Regions from separate parts of the Pelorhabdus sp. sgz311001 genome, predicted to be linked through region 2. Evidence: riboswitches for the same ligand, from Rfam matches in the RefSeq annotation. Region 2 holds a riboswitch; the other holds the start of a gene.
What was found. Region 2 has a riboswitch for cyclic di-AMP ahead of AC0MXB_RS14825 (3D domain-containing protein). Riboswitches for the same ligand answer to the same signal wherever they lie in the genome.

Region 1 (10,164 bases), on a different contig from region 2:
GGGATCTGAAACGCTATCGCCAATGCGGTAATCAAAGCGACAATGCCATAGAAAAATAAAGCTCTCCCCATATAGCGCTTCCATTTTGGCTGCATGGACGATATGATCATACTTACCATAAACATTAATAAGTAAATCGAGCCAATAACCGCACTAACTCCAGCAACAACTTCAATAATAGCAGCTAACATAAAATCCCCCTTATATCATGAAACATTTTTGTATGATTCCATTTAGTTCTGGCTTAAAATTTGCAGCCGTTCTTTCGCAAACAGCAGATCTGGGTCGTTTGCAGGCGCATATTGAATAAAACCCTCGTAGGCGGCTTTTGCTTCCTCGCTGCGGCCCAAATTTTCCAAGGCAATTGCTTTATTATAATAAGCATCAGAGAATTTCGGATCGAATTCAATAGCCTTATTGTAATCAGCCAATGCCTGATCATAAAGTTCTTTAGCATCATAAACAACGCCTCGGTTATAATAAGCTTCAACATCTTGCGGCGCTAAGTCAATCGCCTTGTTAAAGTCAGCTAATGCAGCATCATATTTACGCGTTTCGGCATAAGCATGACCTCGATTATAATAAACATCGGCAATTTGACCATCTAGTTCCAGCGCTTTAGTATAGGCTTGAATCGCTCTATCATAAAGATAACGCTTATGATAATCAAGACCTTGATTAAACCACTCCTGGGCAGTTTTCTCTTGGTTTATCTTTTGACTATTTACACTATTAGGCAGCTTAACACCATTAATAGTAGCCGCCTCCCCCGCGCTAGTCATCAAAACCATTACCCCCATACATATAGCAAGCAAACCAATCCCCGTAAATTTCATTTTCATCCTCCTCAAAAAAGCAACTATGTATTTTTATTCGATAAATAGTGATTTTCAATACATAATATATGATATTCAATTAATAGAAATTTGTCAATTAGGCAATTGGTACTATTTACTGTCCAAATCGCGAATATCATAGCCTCTAGGAGAATAAAGACAAACATCCACCGCATAAGCTGTATCAACCACCGAAAGGAGGAAGTGAACTTGAAGATAATCGTTCACCCTCCTACTAGCCTGGAGGGATTACGCGACTTGCAAAAAAAAGTTGCAGTCATTCATGCTGAAGCAATTGTAAAGTACATAACTAAACTATCTTGTCCCAAAGAACAAAAGATGCAATTATTTATCAGCATCCAAAGTGCTTTAAAAATAAGTAAGTGAAACAATCGTTAGACTGTTTCACTTACTTATTTTTCTTCGTTAATTAAGAATTGATAGCCATTTTTCATGAAAATAAACCTGCTTGGTATTATTCAGCTCGCTTTTAGCCATTATGTGAGTATAGCATTTTCAATACACCGCGCCGCATAAGTAGCTAGACGAATCTTTTTGGACGGATCAAACGTATTGATTGCCTTAATCAGCCCAATGGCGCCGATCGAAATGAGATCATCCATATCTTCGCCGGTATTATCAAACTTTTTGACAATGTGCGCGACAAGACGCAAATTACGTTCGATTAGAGTATTTCTAGCCTGCTCATCGCCTTGCTTCAAACGAAGTAAATAGGCCTCTTCTTCCTTTTCACTTAGAGGCATGGGAAAAGTATTATGACTTACATAAGAAATCAAAAAAGTAATTCCCTGAATAAATGCTGCCGCTAATATAGTAAGCCCCCACATGACAGCCTCGCCCCCCGCCGTTATTTATCTGTTTATTTTATGGCGAAGCAAGAAGCTTTGTGTCTGTCCTGTTAGAAAAAGGTCTTGTTTTTCCAAACACTTTTTCTTATAATTTGACTGAGGTGTATAACATGGAAAAATTCATTGGTGATTTAGGTATTCTCTTTGCAATTGCATTAATGATTCTTTATTTAAACTGGGATAGTTTATTCCCAGAATAAAAATTCTAAACTAAAAATTGTTTTGCTACTAACTGATCTTGGAATAGCCGAATAATAGCAGCAATTTTTTTTGCCTGCTTCATCACTAACGCTAAAGAAGTGCTTTGCAAAACAAGATGGCTGCTTTCACTGGCAGCATTTACAATTCCCACCAATGAAATCTCACCAGTTGGCGGCAATTGATTCCCTACGGCTAATCCTGCCGTAATGCTTCCTGACCAAATCTCGATCTTACCTATTTCACTATGTTTCCCCAGGCAAGCGTCAACGGCAAGAATAAAAGGATTATTATACCTTTTATGAATTTCTTCCACAACGCTTGCCAAATTACCACCGTGAACCGGTTGATCTAAGGAACCATAAATGGGATAACAAGAGTTCTCTTGGAGGAAGGTTCCCACTAAGGGACCTAATGCATCGCCAGTATAACGATCGGAACCGATACATAAACAGACTAAAGAACGCAGGACCAAGTCCTGCGTTCTTTCTATGTTCCATAAATATGTACACGCTTTTTTTTCCAGATCATTGACACAACAAAACTGGCTAAATTTTTCCATCGCCTTGCCGCCCCTTTCTCGCTATTACTTTGTATCATATTTATGCGACAGCAAAGTGTTTCTATCACAAGAAAAGAGAGCAAAACTTATTGTCTTTTTAGCGCAAGAACAGAAAATAAATAAGTCACAATATATTCCAAAATAGCGCTGATTACGATCGTACCACCTGGAGCAATATCAAGATGATATGACGCAGTAAGACCGATAAGCACTGCTAAAACAGAGTATAAAATGGCGTAAACTAAAGTTTTACGAAAGCCTTTCTGCAACAAGTGAGCTGTCGCAACAGGCACAATCATCAAAGCGCTAACAAGCAAAATACCAGCAACCGTCATACCTACGACCACAACAAGAGCTGTAATTACAGCAAAGATAAGATTAATGGCAACAATCGGAATGCCAGAAATACGAGCAACCTCTTCATCAAGAGCCATTAACATAAGTCTGTCAAATAACAGATAAGCTGTAAGTGAAACGAATAGAGCCCCGCCCCCAATCAGCATGATCTCTTTCTCTGTTACAGTAATAATACTGCCAAACAAAAAATTTAACAGACCGATACTAGGCATTTTTGTCATGCTGCTAAAAATAATAGCACAAGCAATTCCCGCATAAAAAAAGAGCGCCAGAACCATATCGCTATATTCTTTTTGTCTTTGACGCATCCATTCAATACTAACAGCGCCCAAAACTGTCAAACAGGCTGCAGCTATAGGAGGATAAAGACCTAGCAAATAACCGCCAGTTACACCGGCAAAGGCAATATGTCCCAAGCCATCGCCAATCAAAGATTGACGGCGCACAACGACAAAAATACCAATAAGCGGACAGATGATCGCTGTAACAATTCCAGCGATAAAGGCCCGCTGCATAAAATCATATTGCAAGAAATCCACCGCGAATTCCTTCCTTCTCTTATGTGGAATAATACCATAAATGATTTTTCGTTAAATGACTCGTTCGAAATAACTCTCTTTCACCATAAAAACATAAATTCTTGTTAATACATGCTACATGGGTTGCATAGGCTGTAGCTTGTTCAATATCATGGGAAACAAGAACTACCGTCATATTCAGTCTTTCGTTTAATTCTCTCAATAGGTTATGAATCGCTTCACTTGCCTGAATATCAACACCACTAGTCGGTTCATCAAGAAATAGCAATGAAGGGTTGCCTGTTAATGCTCTAGCCACCATAACTCTTTGCTGCTGCCCACCGCTTAAGTCTCCAATCCGACAATTTGCCAAAGCGGCCAGACCAACAAGGTCTAGCGTATGAAGCACAATATGCCGTTTTTCAGCATCTGGTATCTTACTGCCTAGTGGGCCAGACAAAAGCCCTAGGGCGACTACTTCTGCTACTGTAGCCGGAAAATCAGCAGTGTTACGCCGATAGTTCTGAGGTACATAACCAATAAGTTTTTGTTTATGAGCTTCACGAATGGGTTTTCCATTAATCAAAATGGTTCCTTGTGTGGGCGTCAACAGACCAGCAAGCAATTTTATTAAAGTGCTTTTTCCGCCACCATTCGGCCCCACCATCACGACAAATTCTCCTGATGAAATCGTAAGAGTTACATCTTCAAGAACCTTTTCGGCCTGATAAGTAAAACTCACCTTTTCTAATTTGATTTCACACATAATCTAGACTCCTCTATCTTAAAAGACAAGTGCTGTTCATTGCAAGGCTGCTTTGAGATTTTTTAAATTCTCCTGCATTACAGAAAAATAGTTATTTCCCGCCTTTGTTTCTTTATCAGTAAGACCTTCGATAGGATTTAAAACAAGAACCGCAGCACCAGTTTCTTTACCTAACATATTGGCTAATTTAGGCGAAACAAGCGTTTCAAAAAAAACAGCTTTCACTTTATGCTCACGGCAAAACTTTGAAACTTGAGCCAATTTTTCCGGTGTAGGCTCCGCGTCAGGCGCAAGACCCATAAGCGGTACTTGGTGCAATCCATAACGTTTTGCCAAATAGCCGAAAGCAGCATGGGTTGTAACAAAATCCTTCCGCTCAAACTTTTGTACAGCTTGCGCATATTCTTGATCAAGTGCCGTCAATTTCAAGGTAAGTGATTCTAAGTTCTTACGGTAGATTGCTTCATTGGCCGGATCGACCGATACTAAAGCTTCACAAATATTATTCGCTTCCTGCACAGCAAGCACTGGGTCTAGCCAGATATGAGGATCTATTGTAAGAACAGGTTTTCCTGCTGCATCAAGATCTTCTTCATCATCTTCGCCAATTCCTGACAAAGTTTCGATATCATGGCTTACGGCAACGGAAGAAGTCGTCTTATTTTGTGTCAACATCTTATCAACCCAAGGCTCAAAACCGTTCCCCTGGTATAAAAAGAGACCTGCTTCACGAATTTTAACAAGATCTTTGGCTGATGGCTCCCAATCATGCGGTTCTGCACCGGGTGGCGCCAGAAGCGAAAGATTAATTTTGTCGCCGCCAATCGCTTGAGCAAATTCATACACAGGATAAACGGATGCAACAACCTTAATTCGTTTGTCACCAAAAGAATTTCCGGTTACAGCACAGCCGCTCAATAAAAAAATCAAGCTACTGACTATAATGAGACAGATTACCTTTTTCATTTTACGCGCCTCTTTCATATAAACAAGAAAGTTCTTATTTAGATTCGAAAGGGAATTTTCATCACCATTATTATACTTGAATTTCCCCTAAATGCAAAGCTTTAGCATATAAACCGCCAAGCTCTGTCAATTCCTCATGCGTTCCCGTTTCAACAACTCGACCTTGACTTAAATAAATAATTCGATCTGTGGCAGCTAATGTCGTCAACCGATGAGTAATAATAAAAGTTGTCCGTCCACCGCTTACTTTTCTTACGGCTGCCATAACTTGCTTTTCCGCCTGCGCATCAAGCGCCGCTGTCGGTTCATCAAGCAATAAAATCTTAGGGTCCATCACAATCGCCCTAGCAATGGCAATTCTCTGTCTCTGACCGCCTGATAAATTGCCGCCAAGTTCACCTACTCTGCTATCATAACCAAGCGGAAGTTCCATAATAAATTCATGCGCGTCAGCGAGTTTAGCAGCTGCAATAATTTGCTCATACGTCGCAGTCGGACGACCATAACGAATATTATCATAAATCGTGGCATTAAAAAGCAAGGGATCTTGCTGAATAAAGCCAATATGGCTGCGCAAAGATTGAATGGTAAGCTCCTTGATATTTACATCATCAAGATAAATATTACCGAATGTAGGATCGTAAAAACGCAATAATAAGTTAGCAAAAGAAGATTTACCAGCGCCACTTGGTCCTACTACAGCAATCACTTCACCAGGACGTGCTTCTAACTCAATTTGTTTTAAAATCTCATTATCTGGTTGATACCGAAATGATACATTTTCAAATCGTACTTTCCCCTGGACATGCGAAAGTACAAGCGTCCCTTCTGGCAGAGGCTCTTTTTCATCGCGTAATTCTTCTATACGTTGCCAAGCAACCATGCCCAGTTTCATTTTGCTGATTGCTTCACTGATCTTTCGTACAGGAGTTGGAACGTTGATAATATAAACAAGAAAAGCGAACATACCGCCGATAGACAATTCGCCTTGAATGACTTCGCGACCACCATACCAAATAATAATGGTTAAGCCAATAGCTGCTAAAAACTCTACAAGAGGAATAAAAATGGCATTCATCCGCTGCACCTTTAACAGATTTTCGGCCGCTTCTTGAATTTGCTCACTAAATTTCTTATATTCGTACTCTTCTCGAACATAGCTTTGTACAACCATGACGGATAGCAGCGACTGTTGTACAATGCTAGTCATCTTAGCCAGAGTATGTTCCACAAGCGAGCCTAGTCTAGCTATTTTACGATTAAAAAAACTAATTGCTACAATAATAAAAGGAAGTGTAGCAAAAGTCACGAGTGCCAACTGCCAGTCGAAGTAGATCATAATCATCATAATCGCAATCACATTAATTGATTCGACCACAATATCAGGAATTCCTAAAGTAACAGCTTGCTGAATCAACAACAGGTCATTTGTGAACAGTGACATAATTTCACCGCTGGGTTTACTAAGAAAATAAGCATAATCATGACTCTGTAAAGTAGCAAACATATCTTGACGCATGCGTGCAATCATTTTGTTAGCTGCTTTTGCCATAATATAATTATAAAAATAGAAAAAGACGCCACGGACAAAATAGAGCGCGACAATCGATCCTGTAATAATATACAAAAAGGACAAATCATTTTGCGATAAAGCACCATCTATTAAAATTTTAATGACAATAGGTGCCGCCAAAGAAGCCGCACTTGATAAAATAAAGCATAACACTGATAAAAATACTGAAGAAAAATAAGGCCTGATAAATTTAGACCAATACAAATTAACCATGAATGTCCTCCAAATAACAACAAAAGAATGCTACCATAGCCAATACTATTCTAGTAGCATTTCCGAAAAAAAGCAAATAAAATCGGGAAGGCGATGACGCCTTCCCATTTGACTACAATACTCGTCTGGCTCCAATGTAACGGGGGCCCCAATAACTGCTTTCCAAAGAATCAACGGCTACGCCGCGACTGGAAGTAGCACTAACGAACTGACCGCCACCCAAATAAATTCCTACATGAGATGCGCCTTCGGCATAGGTGGAGAAAAAGACTAAATCACCTGGCTGAAGTCTACTGTAAGAAACACCTCTTCCTACATTAAACTGCTCATCAGCCGCTCTAGGCAGATAAACGCCATAGGCACTAAACACATAACGGGTAAAACCAGAGCAGTCAAAAGCATCCGGAGTTGTTCCACCAAACGAATAAGGAACACCTCTTAACCCTAAGGCTGTCTGCATGATTCTTCTAGCCGCAGATACATTAGAAGAATCACGGCTAACCGGTATGTCTCGTCCCATTAACGCACGGTAAGTCGCATAGCCTACAACGCCGTCGGCTTCAAGGCCGCGATCACGCTGAAAAGCTTTAACTGCACTGGCAGTCAGGGAACCAAAACTTCCATCGGCAGGACCAGCATTGTAACCAAGGGCACCAAGTTGACTTTGAAGAGCGGCCACATCTGGACCTTGATCTCCTTCCTCAAACGCACCTGATGCAAAACCGAGTGAAACAAAACTAACAAAAAAGCAAACAAACAATGTGGTTCTGAAAAACTTTTTCACAGACTAACTCCTTTCCTCTACTAGCCTCCGAGGTTAGCTGACGGGTTCGGGAAGAAGAATAGACCCGGCTCATTTTCATGAGCTTCACCCCAATAAACGGTTTCCCCGTACCTGAGTTGGATTCGGCTTACTACACTCAATAATATATATACGACAAAAAAGACCAAAGTCCTGCCCTCAAAATACAGTTTCTGTCTTTTAGGCGCCGATTAGTTTATCCTATTTTTTACATTGTTCTGTTCCACTACTGTCTTTTCTCCTAATTCGGCCCGAACCCAGTAAAGCGGTCGCTGTTTAACCTCTTCAAAAATACGACCAACATATTCACCAATAATTCCAATTCCAACTAATTGAAAGCCACCTAAAAGAAGAATACTAACAGCCGTAGTAGCCCAACCAGGAACAGCTTCTTCCGTAAAAAATTTAATATATAAGACATGTCCTGTAAGAATCATTGTTCCTATACCGAATAACAATCCCAGATAAAAAGCAAACCGCAGTGGCATTTTAGAATAAGCCGTAATGCCATCAAGGGCAAAACGCAGCATTTTCTTTACTGAAAACTTAGATACACCAGCAAAGCGTTTGGGCGCTACAAATTCGATTTGAATTTGTTTATAACCAATATCACTGATCATGCCGCGGATAAAACGCGCTCGTTCTTTAAATAATCGGAAGCTCTGCACGACTTTTTTATCAAGTAGTCTAAAATCAGAACCGCCTTCATAAATGTGAATATTTGACATCGCATTGATCAGCTTATAAAAAAGACTTGACGTAAGGTTTTTCAAAAAAGAAACGCCTTCCGTATGAACACGAATCGTCTGAACAACCTCATAGCCTGCTTCCCAGTGTTTCAATAGGGCTGGCAACATTTCCGGCGGATGCTGCATATCGCCGTCCATTGTAATTACGACATCGCCATTCGCATGATCAAGGCCGCAACTTAAGGCAATTTGATGGCCAAAATTTCTGGCAAGAATAAACGCTCTGACCCTTTGATCTTCTTGCGCCATACGATGCAAAATTAACGGAGTGGCATCACTAGAGCCATCATCGATAAAAACAACTTCAAAATCATACTCTAAAGGTTCGAGATATTTGACGACTTCTGAATAAAATACGGCAAGATTGTCCTGTTCGTTAAAGACCGGGACAACAACGGATACTAACATAATGTAAAACCCTCCAAAACTAAATAAAATACGGCATACGCCGCATACGAGAAAATTAGCGAATGCCGTGCACTATTCATTTTGCTGGGCAATATCGGGACGAAGCCGTGCTGCCTGCCGCAAATAAACATGCCGCATGGCTTTTTGCGGCAATTCTGTATTATAAAGTAGCAGCAACCGAATACAAAGAATCGGCGCTTGTGGGTGCTCAATTTCTACAGTACCAAATAAGGGAACATTATCCCAGCCATATAACCGCGCACCCGCTGCTGGGAAAGCACAAGTTAAATCTGGAGTCGAACTAAAGATAGCAGCTCCTATTTCTTCTACATCAAGTTGATTTTCCTCTGTTAAAGCCCTAAGCAGTTCCGCAACAGCTTCATTTACTGCTTGTTGCTCGTTTTTCTCCACCGTAATGGCGCCGCGAATTCCCCGAAGCAAACTCCATCATCCTTTCTTTATCTATCTTGGCTCTTTTCGACACAATTTGGTACCATTCCTGCTCTACTCATCTGACTTTTTCTTAGTATGTGCGCTAGAACAAACTTTCATAAAAAAACAACCGGGGGTTACCCGGTTGCTTTTAAAGCATTTTCCAGCCTTTAACGACAAGTTTAATCCGTCCGAAAAAACGGCTAATTGCAATTTCTAACGGATACGGCGATATAAACGCCTGGGGTACATATAAAACAATACCACCGATTTCACGCTCAGTAAACTGAGTCAGGTTCTTCGGTTCTCCGATAAAAGCTTCAGGCTCAAGCTGCACAGTACCACAGCACATAGAAACTTCCGGCCCAGCTGTCAAATGAGCTTTACCGCCTTTAGCAAGAATCCACTCCACCGCTTCATCACTCACTGAGATTTCCATTAAAGCGCCTCTTTTTCTTGCAGTTTTCGACTGAATTGTGCCAAGCCAAACTCGACATCCGCTGTTTGCGCTGCCGCAACTTTTGGAAAAGAACAAATTTCAATAGTTTCTAAAATTGGTTCCTGCGAGGCACTGTAAAACACACCGAACCAAATACCGCTTACAGCGCTTTCCACCCATTTTGCCGGCTCATCTGAATCACTCAACTCAATCGTTAGTGAACCAACGCCTAGAAAGTCGCGAATTGCTTCTCGATCCGGCAAGGCAAGCGGTAATTTATTGATAAAAATTGTGTGTTCCTTTTGCTCAGTAAGAAACAATTTTAAATTTTCCTCAATTTCTTTAAGAACAGCAACAACTAAAGGATTCTGATGCTCTAAGCTCATCGCATCGTCACCTCCAACTGCCACTCAGCTAGCAGTTGCAGCGTTTTTTTACAGATAGGCTCCAACTGAACGCTCACTGGATCTGTCAGT
Region 2 (10,164 bases):
CGTTCCGCTACTGTCACATTTTGATCAACTGTATGTTTCAAATTTTCGCCTTCAGCTTTAATTTTATTTAATATCACTTTAATATCCTTAACTGCATCAGCACTATTTACAGCCATCTTACGAATTTCCTCTGCTACGACGGCAAAGCCTCGGCCGTGTTCACCAGCTCTAGCAGCCTCAATGGCGGCATTTAAGCCAAGCAAATTCGAATTTGCTGCCACATCGCTAACAAATCGTAAAATTTCATCAGTATTTTTTACTTCTGTCGCTACTTTTTCGCCGATCTGTCCAATCGTTGCCAAGCCTTGCGACAAATGAGTGGCCGTCGCAGCAAGTTCTTGCGTTGTTGCTGTCATTTGTTCTGACGTCGAAGCAATGGTTTCCGCTACTTCCATTAAACCTTGCTGATTTTTTAAGCTAATGCCAAGAGCAATGCCCCCAACTAACTTTCCGGCTTCAAGAATTGGAAAAGCCGTTGCCTTAATCGGCACTCCATAAAGGTCTTTCGGAACAATCTTGCTAACAGGTCTCCCTGTATTCATGCAATCGCCCAAAGCTCCGCCTTTAGCAGCGCCAGTCCCTTCTTTTACCTGCATATCAAAGGTTTCTGCTGGAACAAATTTTACAATAACACCTTCGGAATTACAAACCATAACACAGCAGTCTAAAGGAATGATTTTTTGCATCATTTCCGCTGCTCCCACTAATGCGTCAAACTCTGATATGCCTGCCATTTTTCCACCTCATAGAGTAATAGATTTCTACTTCATTATAACATAAAGGCATACTAAATTTTACTTTACTGCTAAAATTTGCAGAAATACAACTTATGGAAAATGACTAGATATAGAGCAAAATAAAAAGGCCTCCGAAGATCGGAAGCCTTTTCTTTGAATAAATTATAACTGACGAGCTACCTGCTCGACCTGAGTAGCTGATGAGGTTAGCGATTGCATGGAGGCGGCAATTTCCTCTGTTGCCGCTGCCTGCCGTTCCGCCACCGTCACATTTTGATCGACCGTATGCTTCAAATTTTCGCCTTCTGCTTTAATTTTATTTAATATGACTTTAATATCCTTAACAGCATCTGCGCTATTTACAGCCATCTTGCGAATTTCTTCCGCTACGACAGCAAAACCACGGCCATGTTCGCCAGCTCTAGCAGCCTCAATGGCGGCATTTAAGCCAAGTAAATTCGAATTTGCTGCTACTTCACTGACAAACCGCAAAATTTCATCAGTATTTTTCACTTCTGTCGCTACTTTTTCGCCAATCTGTCCAATCGCTGCTAAGCCTTGCGACAAATGAGTAGCCGTAGCAGCAAGTTCTTGCGTTGTTGCTGTCATTTGTTCTGACGTCTCAGCAATTGTTCCCGCCGCTTCCATTAAGCCTTGTTGAGTTTTTAAGCTAATGCCGAGAGCAAAGCCTCCGACTAGTTTTCCAGCTTCTAAAATGGGAAAAGAGATTGACTTAATTGGCACACCATAAAGTTCTTTCGGAACAATCTTAGTGATAGGCTTCCCTGTGCTCATGCACTCTCCCATAGATCCGCCTTTAGCAATGCTAGTCCCTTCTTTTACCTGCATATCAAAGGTTTCTGCCGGAACAAATTTAACAATCATTCCACCAGAATCACAAACCATAAGACCGCAATCTAAAGGAATGATTTTTTGTATCATTTCTGCTGATTTCACTAATGCATCAAACTCTGATATGCCTGCCATATTTGCACCTCGCAAAGTAATAAATTTTGCCTTTATTATAACATAAAGGTATACTAATTTTTACTTTACTACTAAAATTTACAAAAATATAATTTATAGAAAATAGTCGTGTAAAGCAAAGAGACTTTCAGATAAAAATCTGAAAGTCTCTTCTTTGTTGGTGGGATTAACTGGACTCGAACCAGTGACCCCCACGATGTCAACGTGGTACTCTAACCAACTGAGCTATAATCCCATAATATTCACTTGTGTCAGAACACTTTTATATTATAAAGGATCTACCTCATAAAAAGCAAGCATTTTTTATGTAAATTTTATAAAAGGAAAACCCCTGCCGCAGCAAGGGTTTCTTATAAGCTTAGTATAAAATTTGGTTGGCAATAACAAGACGTTGAATCTGGTTTGTACCTTCATAAATCTGCATGATTTTAGCATCACGCATATAGCGTTCTACAGGATATTCTTTAGAATAGCCATAACCGCCAACAATTTGTACGGCATCTGTCGTAATCTTCATCGCTGCATCGGCGGCAAAACATTTTGCCATCGCCGCTTCTTTCGAAAAAGGCATATTTTGATCTTTCAGCCAGCAGGCTTTGTAAACCATTAATCTAGCGCCTTCAAGCTGCATAGCCATATCGGCAACCATAGCTTGTACTAATTGGAAAGATGCAATGGCTTTGCCAAACTGTTGCCGTTCTCTAGCATATTTCACAGCAAAATCAAGAGCGGCCTGAGCAATTCCTACAGACACAGCACCTACAAACGGACGAGCAGCATCTAACGTTTTCATCGCAATTTTAAAGCCCTGACCTTCTTTACCTAAACGGCGGGAAGCAGGTACTCTAACATTATCAAGAATCAGTTCACATGTATTGGAAGAACGAATTCCCATTTTTTCTTCGTGCTTGCCAACGGAAAAACCAGGCGTATCGCGGTCAACAATAAAAGCAGTAAGTCCACGAATCCCTGCTGATTTACGGGCATTCGCAAAAATAACAAAAATATCAGCAATGCCGCCGTTAGTAATAAAACACTTCGTACCATTTAAAATATAATCATCGCCATCTTTGGTAGCAGATGTTGCTACACTACCGGCGTCAGAGCCTGCTCCAGGTTCTGTTAAAGCAAAAGCAGCAAGTCTTCCCGAATTTAAAAAATCAAAGAAGTATTTTTTCTGCTCATCATTACCATGAATTAAAACTGGATACGACGCTAAGGCATTAGCAGCGATTGATGTTGCCACACCAGCATCGCCCCGGCCGAGTTCTTCATAAAGCATTGCAATCGTAAGCGCATCAAGACCTGGTCCATCAAACTCTTCTGGAACTGTTAAATTTAATAAACCAGCGTCATTCAGTGTCTGAATCAGTTCAGGTCTCAGTTCTGCTTTTTCGTCCATTTCCCGGGCGTAAGGAATAATTTCTTGAGCAACAACATCCTGCACCATACGCAGTAAGGCTGTTTGATCTGACGAAAGCTCAAAATTCATAGGAAACCTCCTAAATCGTAATCATACGGAATATGTAAATAAGCCAATATGCTTTATTGTAACAAAAGTTTACCGCCTATGGCAAGTAAAACCAGGCCGACTCCTTGGCGGATCACAAAGTGATTTTCTTCTAACCCAAATAGTCCAAAATGATCGATCACTAAAGCGGTCAAAACTTGCCCGACTATAATCGCTGTCGTTGCCGTTCCTACGCCAACGTTCGGAATACTTGCAGCCACAAGATAAACAATAAGTACCCCAAGCAAACCACCCAAGTATAAGTACCAAGGTACATTAGGCAGAGAAAAAGCTCCCTTACCAAGACGAAGGCCAAAAAGAGCTACACTTAGCACGATAAGACCAGTAGCATGAACAATGAAAGCCGCCTCTAACAGACCAACGACTTTACCTAAAGCTGCATTTAACGATCCCTGCACCGCCATTAGAATGCCTGATAAAAACGCAAGTATCATAAAGCGTCCACACTCCTACCATTTCTTACGAAATAGTATAGAAGCTTGGTAAACTTTCTATTCAGCTTATTCTAACCCTTTCAACCACTGGACCACAGCAACTCTAGCTTGGTCGGCTACTTCTTTAAACTGATGATCACCAGAGCGAATAATAACCAACTTTTTCGGCTCTAAGGCCGTTTCGTACATTTTATGAGCCTGCTGGACTGGTACGACTTGATCTTGATTTCCATGCAGCACAAGTACAGGTACCTCTCCCAATTCTTGCACATAACGAAATAAAGGATAATTGACAAAATCCTGTATAAAATCAGGCGTCAAGGTAAGTGAGCCGGTATCATCGCTTACTGTAATATTTTCACCCGCTGCTAATTTATTGTAGTCATCACCTAAAGCAAGGCGAAAGGTTTCCGGTAGATCGCCTGGCGTTGCCCACAGACACAACGCTTCAATCGCTTGATCTTGATGAGCAAAAGCTAACGAAGCGCTGCCGCCCATGCTGCGGCCTAAAAGATATAGTTTAGACCCAAGATTCTGCCGTGCATACAAAGCGGCATATCCGAGTTCCTCAATTTGACAAGACAACTTTTGACAAGGCGTGAATTTATAGCGAAGCACATGAAACCCGAGCTGAGCAACGGCTTCCGCTAATAGTTCAGCCCGACTTGTCCCATCAATCGACCCGTTAAAACCGTGAGAAATGATAAATACTTTCTCAGTTTTCGCCGAAGCTTCGTGCCAAATTCCAGCGAGTTCCCCAGTGTCGGTAGGAATCACAATTTCCTTCAATCCAGTTCATCCTCCTCAATGAATCTGCCTACGACAAAAAAAGTTCCGCGGCTTTTCGCTAACAGCTTGCCTTCTTCGCTAAAAATACCAGCGTCTACTACAATGGTGCTTTTCCCATGATGGAGCACTTCCGCCTTTGCCGAAATAGTCCCCCCTGGCCTAGCTCCCTGCATTAAGTTAATATTCATATCGACAGTAACGACTTTACTACCAAGGGTACCGCAGGCAACACCCATTGCTGTATCTGCTAGCGACGCCAATGCTCCACCATGAGCAATTCCATGCAGATTCGTATGTTTATCCATTACGACAGGCATGGTCAAGACCGCTTTACCACTTTCCAGTTGAACAAGCCGCATCTCTAACAACTGTACAAAGGGGTTTCGATCATAAATAAATTCCAAGTTTTCTTTCAAGCGGTCCATATACGCGTTCAAAGGGAATCCTCCTTATAAAATGGTGAAATGATAAAAAAAGAAACAGGCAAAATGCCTGTCAGTCACAAATGTATACAGTCACAATCTGCCTTCCAAAGGAAAGAGCTTCACCATGACTATCAAAAGCCAAATCAATAAAATTACCTCTTATGCTGCCGCCTGTATCATCAGCCACAGCAAAACCATATCCTGGTATATAAAGACGAGTTCCCAGCGGAATCACATTCGGATCCACTGCTACAAGGCCTCGCCGCAGTAAATGCCCCTGCGAGGTGTAGCTTCCGTTTCCGGGATCATAAGCTGAATAGCCTGTAGCATTCATTACTATCGATCGGTTATATCGGCTAATATCTGTACCTGCACGTTGTAAATAAAGAATCGTATCACGATTGATGACTCCATTTGCCGGTAAGTTGACACTGCGCTGAAAAGCAATCACTGCGTGAAGCGTCATGCCGCCAAAAACCCCATCAATCTCTCCCGTGTAGTAACCGGTTTCGGCAAGTAACTTTTGCGCATAATGCACATCATTGCCCCGCATTCCCCGTATAAGCGGCGTATCGCCAGGAGCGGCGAAAGTTACTGTCGACGAAACGAAAAGGACCAGGAATACCCATAGTACCACTAAAGCGTTTCTCATCGATTCACCTCTCTTTTTGCGCCCTCCAAAGTATTTCCATCTAAAAAAATGAAAAAACTTCAAAAGCGTCTAGCCTCCGAAGTTAGCTGTCGTGCATTGCCATGCATAAAAACTAACTGGGGCTGCTGCCTCCGGGGTTAGCTGTCGGATTCGGGCAAAAGAGAATAGTCAGAACGCCCTACCGCATATACGCGGATTCACCCCTATCTATATCGGTTCCCCCGTACTTATTTTTTAAAATAAGATTCGGCTTTTATTATTTTACTATAAAATTGTAAATTAGTCAATTTTCCCGCTATTGGAATCCCATTTTTTTCCTAAATACCTAGTTTTTCTGCTAAATTTTTATCCACAATTCCATTAGAAAGAAAACCGTTAGCTTCTTGATATTGTTTGACAGCGTCTTCTGTAGACCGTCCAAAAATCCCGTCGGCTCGTGATAATAGATAGCCCATACTTTGCAATTTAAGTTGCAAAATTGCCACATCAGGGCCTGTCATTTGATATTTTAGAACACGGTTGACTTTTTTGCGTCGATCTTCAATCCGTACAGTTGTGCCAATCGGGACTTTTTCAAAAAGCTCTTCCACATCTTTATTGCGCATACGAATGCAGCCGTGGCTCGTGAATTGACCGATAGACCAGGGTTGATTCGTTCCGTGAATGCCATAGGTACCCCAAGGTACATTCAGTCCCATCCAACGTGTCCCGAAACCGCTGCCCCAATTATAATCCTTCCAAACAACAACCCATTCGCCAATCGGCGTCGGCGTGGAGCTTTTCCCCACAGCAATGCGGTATTTTTTGATAAGCTGGCCATTATCATAAACTTCTAAAATCCGTTCCGCCACTTTAATTACTAAACTGACGGAACCGCTTGGTTCGATCGGCCCTGTCTGATCTTCCAAGGTAAAATCTAGCTCATCGAAATAGTCATAGCTTACAATCCCTAGCGCAAAGGTTACTAGCAGTAATAAAACCGTTCCATAAAATAGAGTCGGTCTTGTCAAACGAACTGTCATTGCCCTCACTTGGATGCCCCCTTGAAATTGCTATTCAAAAGATCATATGCCAAAAGACAATGCCATATCCCCATAAAAAAAGAAGCCGGTATAAATACCGACTACTTCAATACATAAATTTGTACATTTTTGATGCCATAATCTAAGGCATCCTGACGATTCGGGAAAAATAAGTCAATATGGTTGCCCTTGATTGCACTTCCCTGGTCATTGGCAATTCCATAGCCATAGCCTGGAATCCAAAGTTTGGTTCCCATCGGAATGACCGCAGGGTCGACAGCAACGATTCCCTGATGCAAAGGATTGCCAAAATAATCATAATTTCCCCAATGCCCATTATCAAGCGTACCGGGACCATAGGCCGTAGTCATCACCGAAAGAACCTTACTGTAATCGCTCGGCGCGCCAACAGGTGCTGAAGTAGACGATCCTGTTGCAATAGACGGCTCCAGTTTGGTTTGCCCAAAAAGCTGTGTCAAAGCTTGAATACTATCTTTATAAGGAGCTAAAACGCTACTGACTTCCTTAATAAGTTCGGTTTGGACCGATTGCTGCAAGACCTCGCTCACTTTATTGCCGCTTACTACCTGAGGTAAAGCAGCAGCCGCTTGGCCGCTCGGGATTTGACTTGCCGCAACAGTTTGCGCGAGAGTCGTAAGAATATCTGCCTTTTTACCTTGCTCCAGCTTTTGTTTTAAATTTAGGATCTGTTCAATGCTCTGCACGGTCTGATTGGAAGCCTGCCCAGCCAATAAAGCCACAAGCTGATCCGCTGGAGCGCTTGCCTGAGCCTGCTCTAGGGCCAGCACAGAAGTAGAACAATAGACCATAGCAGTAACTAAAATAACATGTATAGTTCGTTTCATTCAGGCACTCCTTTCACACAAATTTAATACCATCATACCATTGAGTTTACATAAATACTAGACGGTAATATTTCTCATGTGTAAAAGGAGTGCTTGTTTTTTAGCTGTTCAAACTATTTCGCTTGTTCATATAGCGCTTCTGTCAAAATCTCTACGCCATATAAGATATCTTCGGTTGCGGCGTATTCTGCCGGATTATGGCTGATCCCTTCTTTGCAGGGAATAAAAATCATAGCGGTCGGCGTAAGTTTTGCCATATGCATGGCATCATGACCAGCGCCGCTGTGCATTTGACGATAGGCCGCTTTTTTGCGGCGGCAGATTCCCTCTAACAGACCAATCATTTTTTTGTCAAGCTGTACAGGTCGATCAGACGTAAGCACATCAATCGCCACAGGCGTCTCCTCTTCTTCTGCCAAGTTGCTGATAAAATCTTTCAAATCCTGAATTGAAGTAAGAATACTTTCCGAATCAACGCCGCGAATATCAATTCCCAGTTCCACTTTTCCTGGCACAATATTCATTGCACCAGGTAAAACCGTTGCCATCCCTACTGTTCCAACCGTCCCGCAATAAGACTGTTCTAACGCAATTTCCCGCACAGCTAATATAATTTTCGCCGCACTAACTAAGGCATCACGACGACATTCCATAGGTGTCGCCCCAGAATGGGCCGCTTGCCCCTCGATGGTTACTTTAAGACGCGTTGGTGCTGCAATGGCCGTAACAAGACCAATCTTTTCCTTGGCCGTTTCTAAGATAGCGCCCTGTTCAATGTGAAGCTCTAAAAAGCATTTAAATTCATCACGGCTTCGGGCAGCACTGCCTAGATTCTCAATAGAAAGCCCTTGTGTAGCGAGAGCCTCTGGCAAAGTAATACCTTGCTTATCTACAGCCTTTTTCCAAGTATGTATCGGCAGAGATCCAGTCATTACTTTACTGCCAATTGTGGCAAACCCAAAGCGTCCGGCTTCTTCACAAGCAAAGACAATCACTTCTACTGGATGGGTAAGTTGACCTTTCGCCTGAAGTTTCTTCACGGCCAACAGCGAAGCAACAACCCCCGCTACGCCATCATACTTTCCGCCTGCTGGGACAGTATCAATATGGGATCCTGTAGCTACGACTGGAGCCGTTGCATCGCTCCCTTCTAGCCGGCCAATAATATTACCGGCAGCGTCACGGCGAATCGTTAATCCTAAATTCTGCATTTCTTTTATAATATACGCGCTAGCTGCTTGATCGTGCTGTGTATAAGCCAGACGAGTCACGCCTTCTCCCGGTTCACTAAAACCAGCCAAAGCCTCTATGCGTTCTTCTACCCAAGCTTTATCCATATAAGCGCCTCCTTGCATTAATGCCTTTCTTTTATTATAAACTGAGAAACATAGTATAAGCAAAATAAAAGATACCGATTAAGCCAAACGCGCCGCCCATATACCAATAAGCAGCCGTCTTATTGATGGACGCCAGTGATGTTAATAAAATTCCGACTTGCAAAAAAATCAAAGCTTGTCCAAACATACTGTTAAAAACTTTGGCCTGATCGCGCTCTTGTTCAAACTTTTTGGCATCAGCCATGATCTCGTCTTTTTCTTTTGAATAACGCTGAACTGTCTTATCATATTCAGCTATTTTTTGCTGCAGTGCTTCATTCGAAAATTGCCCCAACACTAACAGCATCATATCACGTTGTGTCTGATATTCCGTCTCTTTAATTCCCTTAGCTTGATAAAAATTCCACTGATCTGACGCTTGATTTTGCATGAGAACCATTTTATTACCATACCCAGCCGCTTTGAACGATGCCAGAGTAGCTACTACGGCTAATATAACGGTAGTAATAGCAATAAGCGTTGTCAGTTTCTCTTTTACATAATATTGATGCCATTTTCCTAGGTTCATACCTATCGCCCCTTTCTACCACTTTTATTTATTCTACCATAGCTAAAGCGCTTCTTTAAGCGCATGAAGCTGACTTTGATGGAGCCGTGCATAAAAACCTTCTAGTTGCAACAATTCTTGATGCGAGCCGGATTCTACAATCTCCCCTTGGTCCATAACGAGGATTTTATCAGCTTGTTCAATCGTAGATAGTCGATGCGCCACTACGAGCATCGTCCGTTCCTTAGACAACCGCGCAAAAGCTTCTTGGACTAGTTTTTCTGTTTCACTATCAATACTTGATGTCGCTTCATCAAGAGCTAAAATTTGAATTGGCCGCAATAAAACCCTTGCTAGCGATATAAGCTGTCGCTGGCCTGCTGATAACAACGCGCCTTGATAACCAATCAACGTTTCATAAGAATCGGGCAGTCGTGCAATAAAGGCATGGGCATTGGCCTGTTTCGCCGCTTCGACAGCTGCCTCGCGGGAAATCGCATTATCATATAGCGCAAGATTTTCATAAACAGTTCCTTTAAATAACCGAACTTCTTGAAAGACAATACCAATCGTTCTTCTGAGCACTGCCAAGGGAATATGGCGAATATCCACCTCATCCAAGTAAATAGCGCCTCGCTGCGGTTCATAAAAGCGAGCCAGCAAGTTAACTAAAGTTGATTTGCCGGAACCGGAAAACCCGGCAATACCGACAAACTCTCCTGCTTCCAGTGAAAAGCTCACATCTTTTAACACCCACTCTTCGCCCTCATAAGCGAACCATACATTTTCAAAACGAATGCGTCCTTGAAAATAGCAATCCGGAGACTCATCTTCATG

Region 1: it holds a riboswitch for cyclic di-AMP, as region 2 does, so the genes downstream of both, AC0MXB_RS04105 (C40 family peptidase) here and AC0MXB_RS14825 (3D domain-containing protein) in region 2, are expected to answer to the same signal.

Annotation. Positions count from the first base shown of each region.
Region 1 covers NZ_JBVXUT010000001.1:792,028-802,191, reverse strand. The annotation lists gene AC0MXB_RS04150 (hypothetical protein) at 1-191, opposite strand, end outside; gene AC0MXB_RS04145 (tetratricopeptide repeat protein) at 234-836, opposite strand; gene AC0MXB_RS04140 (hypothetical protein) at 1,047-1,223, shown strand; gene AC0MXB_RS04135 (sigma-70 family RNA polymerase sigma factor) at 1,334-1,684, opposite strand; gene yyaC (spore protease YyaC) at 1,911-2,465, opposite strand; gene AC0MXB_RS04125 (metal ABC transporter permease) at 2,552-3,361, opposite strand; gene AC0MXB_RS04120 (metal ABC transporter ATP-binding protein) at 3,381-4,106, opposite strand; gene AC0MXB_RS04115 (metal ABC transporter solute-binding protein, Zn/Mn family) at 4,143-5,072, opposite strand; gene AC0MXB_RS04110 (ABC transporter ATP-binding protein) at 5,143-6,858, opposite strand; gene AC0MXB_RS04105 (C40 family peptidase) at 6,971-7,642, opposite strand; cyclic di-AMP (ydaO/yuaA leader) riboswitch at 7,651-7,780, opposite strand; gene AC0MXB_RS04100 (glycosyltransferase family 2 protein) at 7,852-8,820, opposite strand; gene aroH (chorismate mutase) at 8,890-9,258, opposite strand; gene AC0MXB_RS04090 (CC/Se motif family (seleno)protein) at 9,401-9,688, opposite strand; gene AC0MXB_RS04085 (hydrogenase expression/formation C-terminal domain-containing protein) at 9,688-10,074, opposite strand; gene AC0MXB_RS04080 (HyaD/HybD family hydrogenase maturation endopeptidase) at 10,071-10,164, opposite strand, start outside.
Region 2 covers NZ_JBVXUT010000006.1:33,827-43,990, forward strand. The annotation lists gene AC0MXB_RS14790 (methyl-accepting chemotaxis protein) at 1-734, opposite strand, end outside; gene AC0MXB_RS14795 (methyl-accepting chemotaxis protein) at 900-1,724, opposite strand; tRNA gene AC0MXB_RS14800 (tRNA-Val) at 1,883-1,959, opposite strand; gene AC0MXB_RS14805 (acyl-CoA dehydrogenase family protein) at 2,083-3,216, opposite strand; gene AC0MXB_RS14810 (DMT family transporter) at 3,270-3,689, opposite strand; gene AC0MXB_RS14815 (alpha/beta hydrolase) at 3,756-4,478, opposite strand; gene AC0MXB_RS14820 (PaaI family thioesterase) at 4,475-4,915, opposite strand; gene AC0MXB_RS14825 (3D domain-containing protein) at 4,974-5,555, opposite strand; cyclic di-AMP (ydaO/yuaA leader) riboswitch at 5,667-5,817, opposite strand; gene AC0MXB_RS14830 (L,D-transpeptidase family protein) at 5,873-6,577, opposite strand; gene AC0MXB_RS14835 (3D domain-containing protein) at 6,679-7,443, opposite strand; gene AC0MXB_RS14840 (M20 family metallo-hydrolase) at 7,557-8,780, opposite strand; gene AC0MXB_RS14845 (DUF4337 domain-containing protein) at 8,815-9,348, opposite strand; gene AC0MXB_RS14850 (ABC transporter ATP-binding protein) at 9,391-10,164, opposite strand, start outside.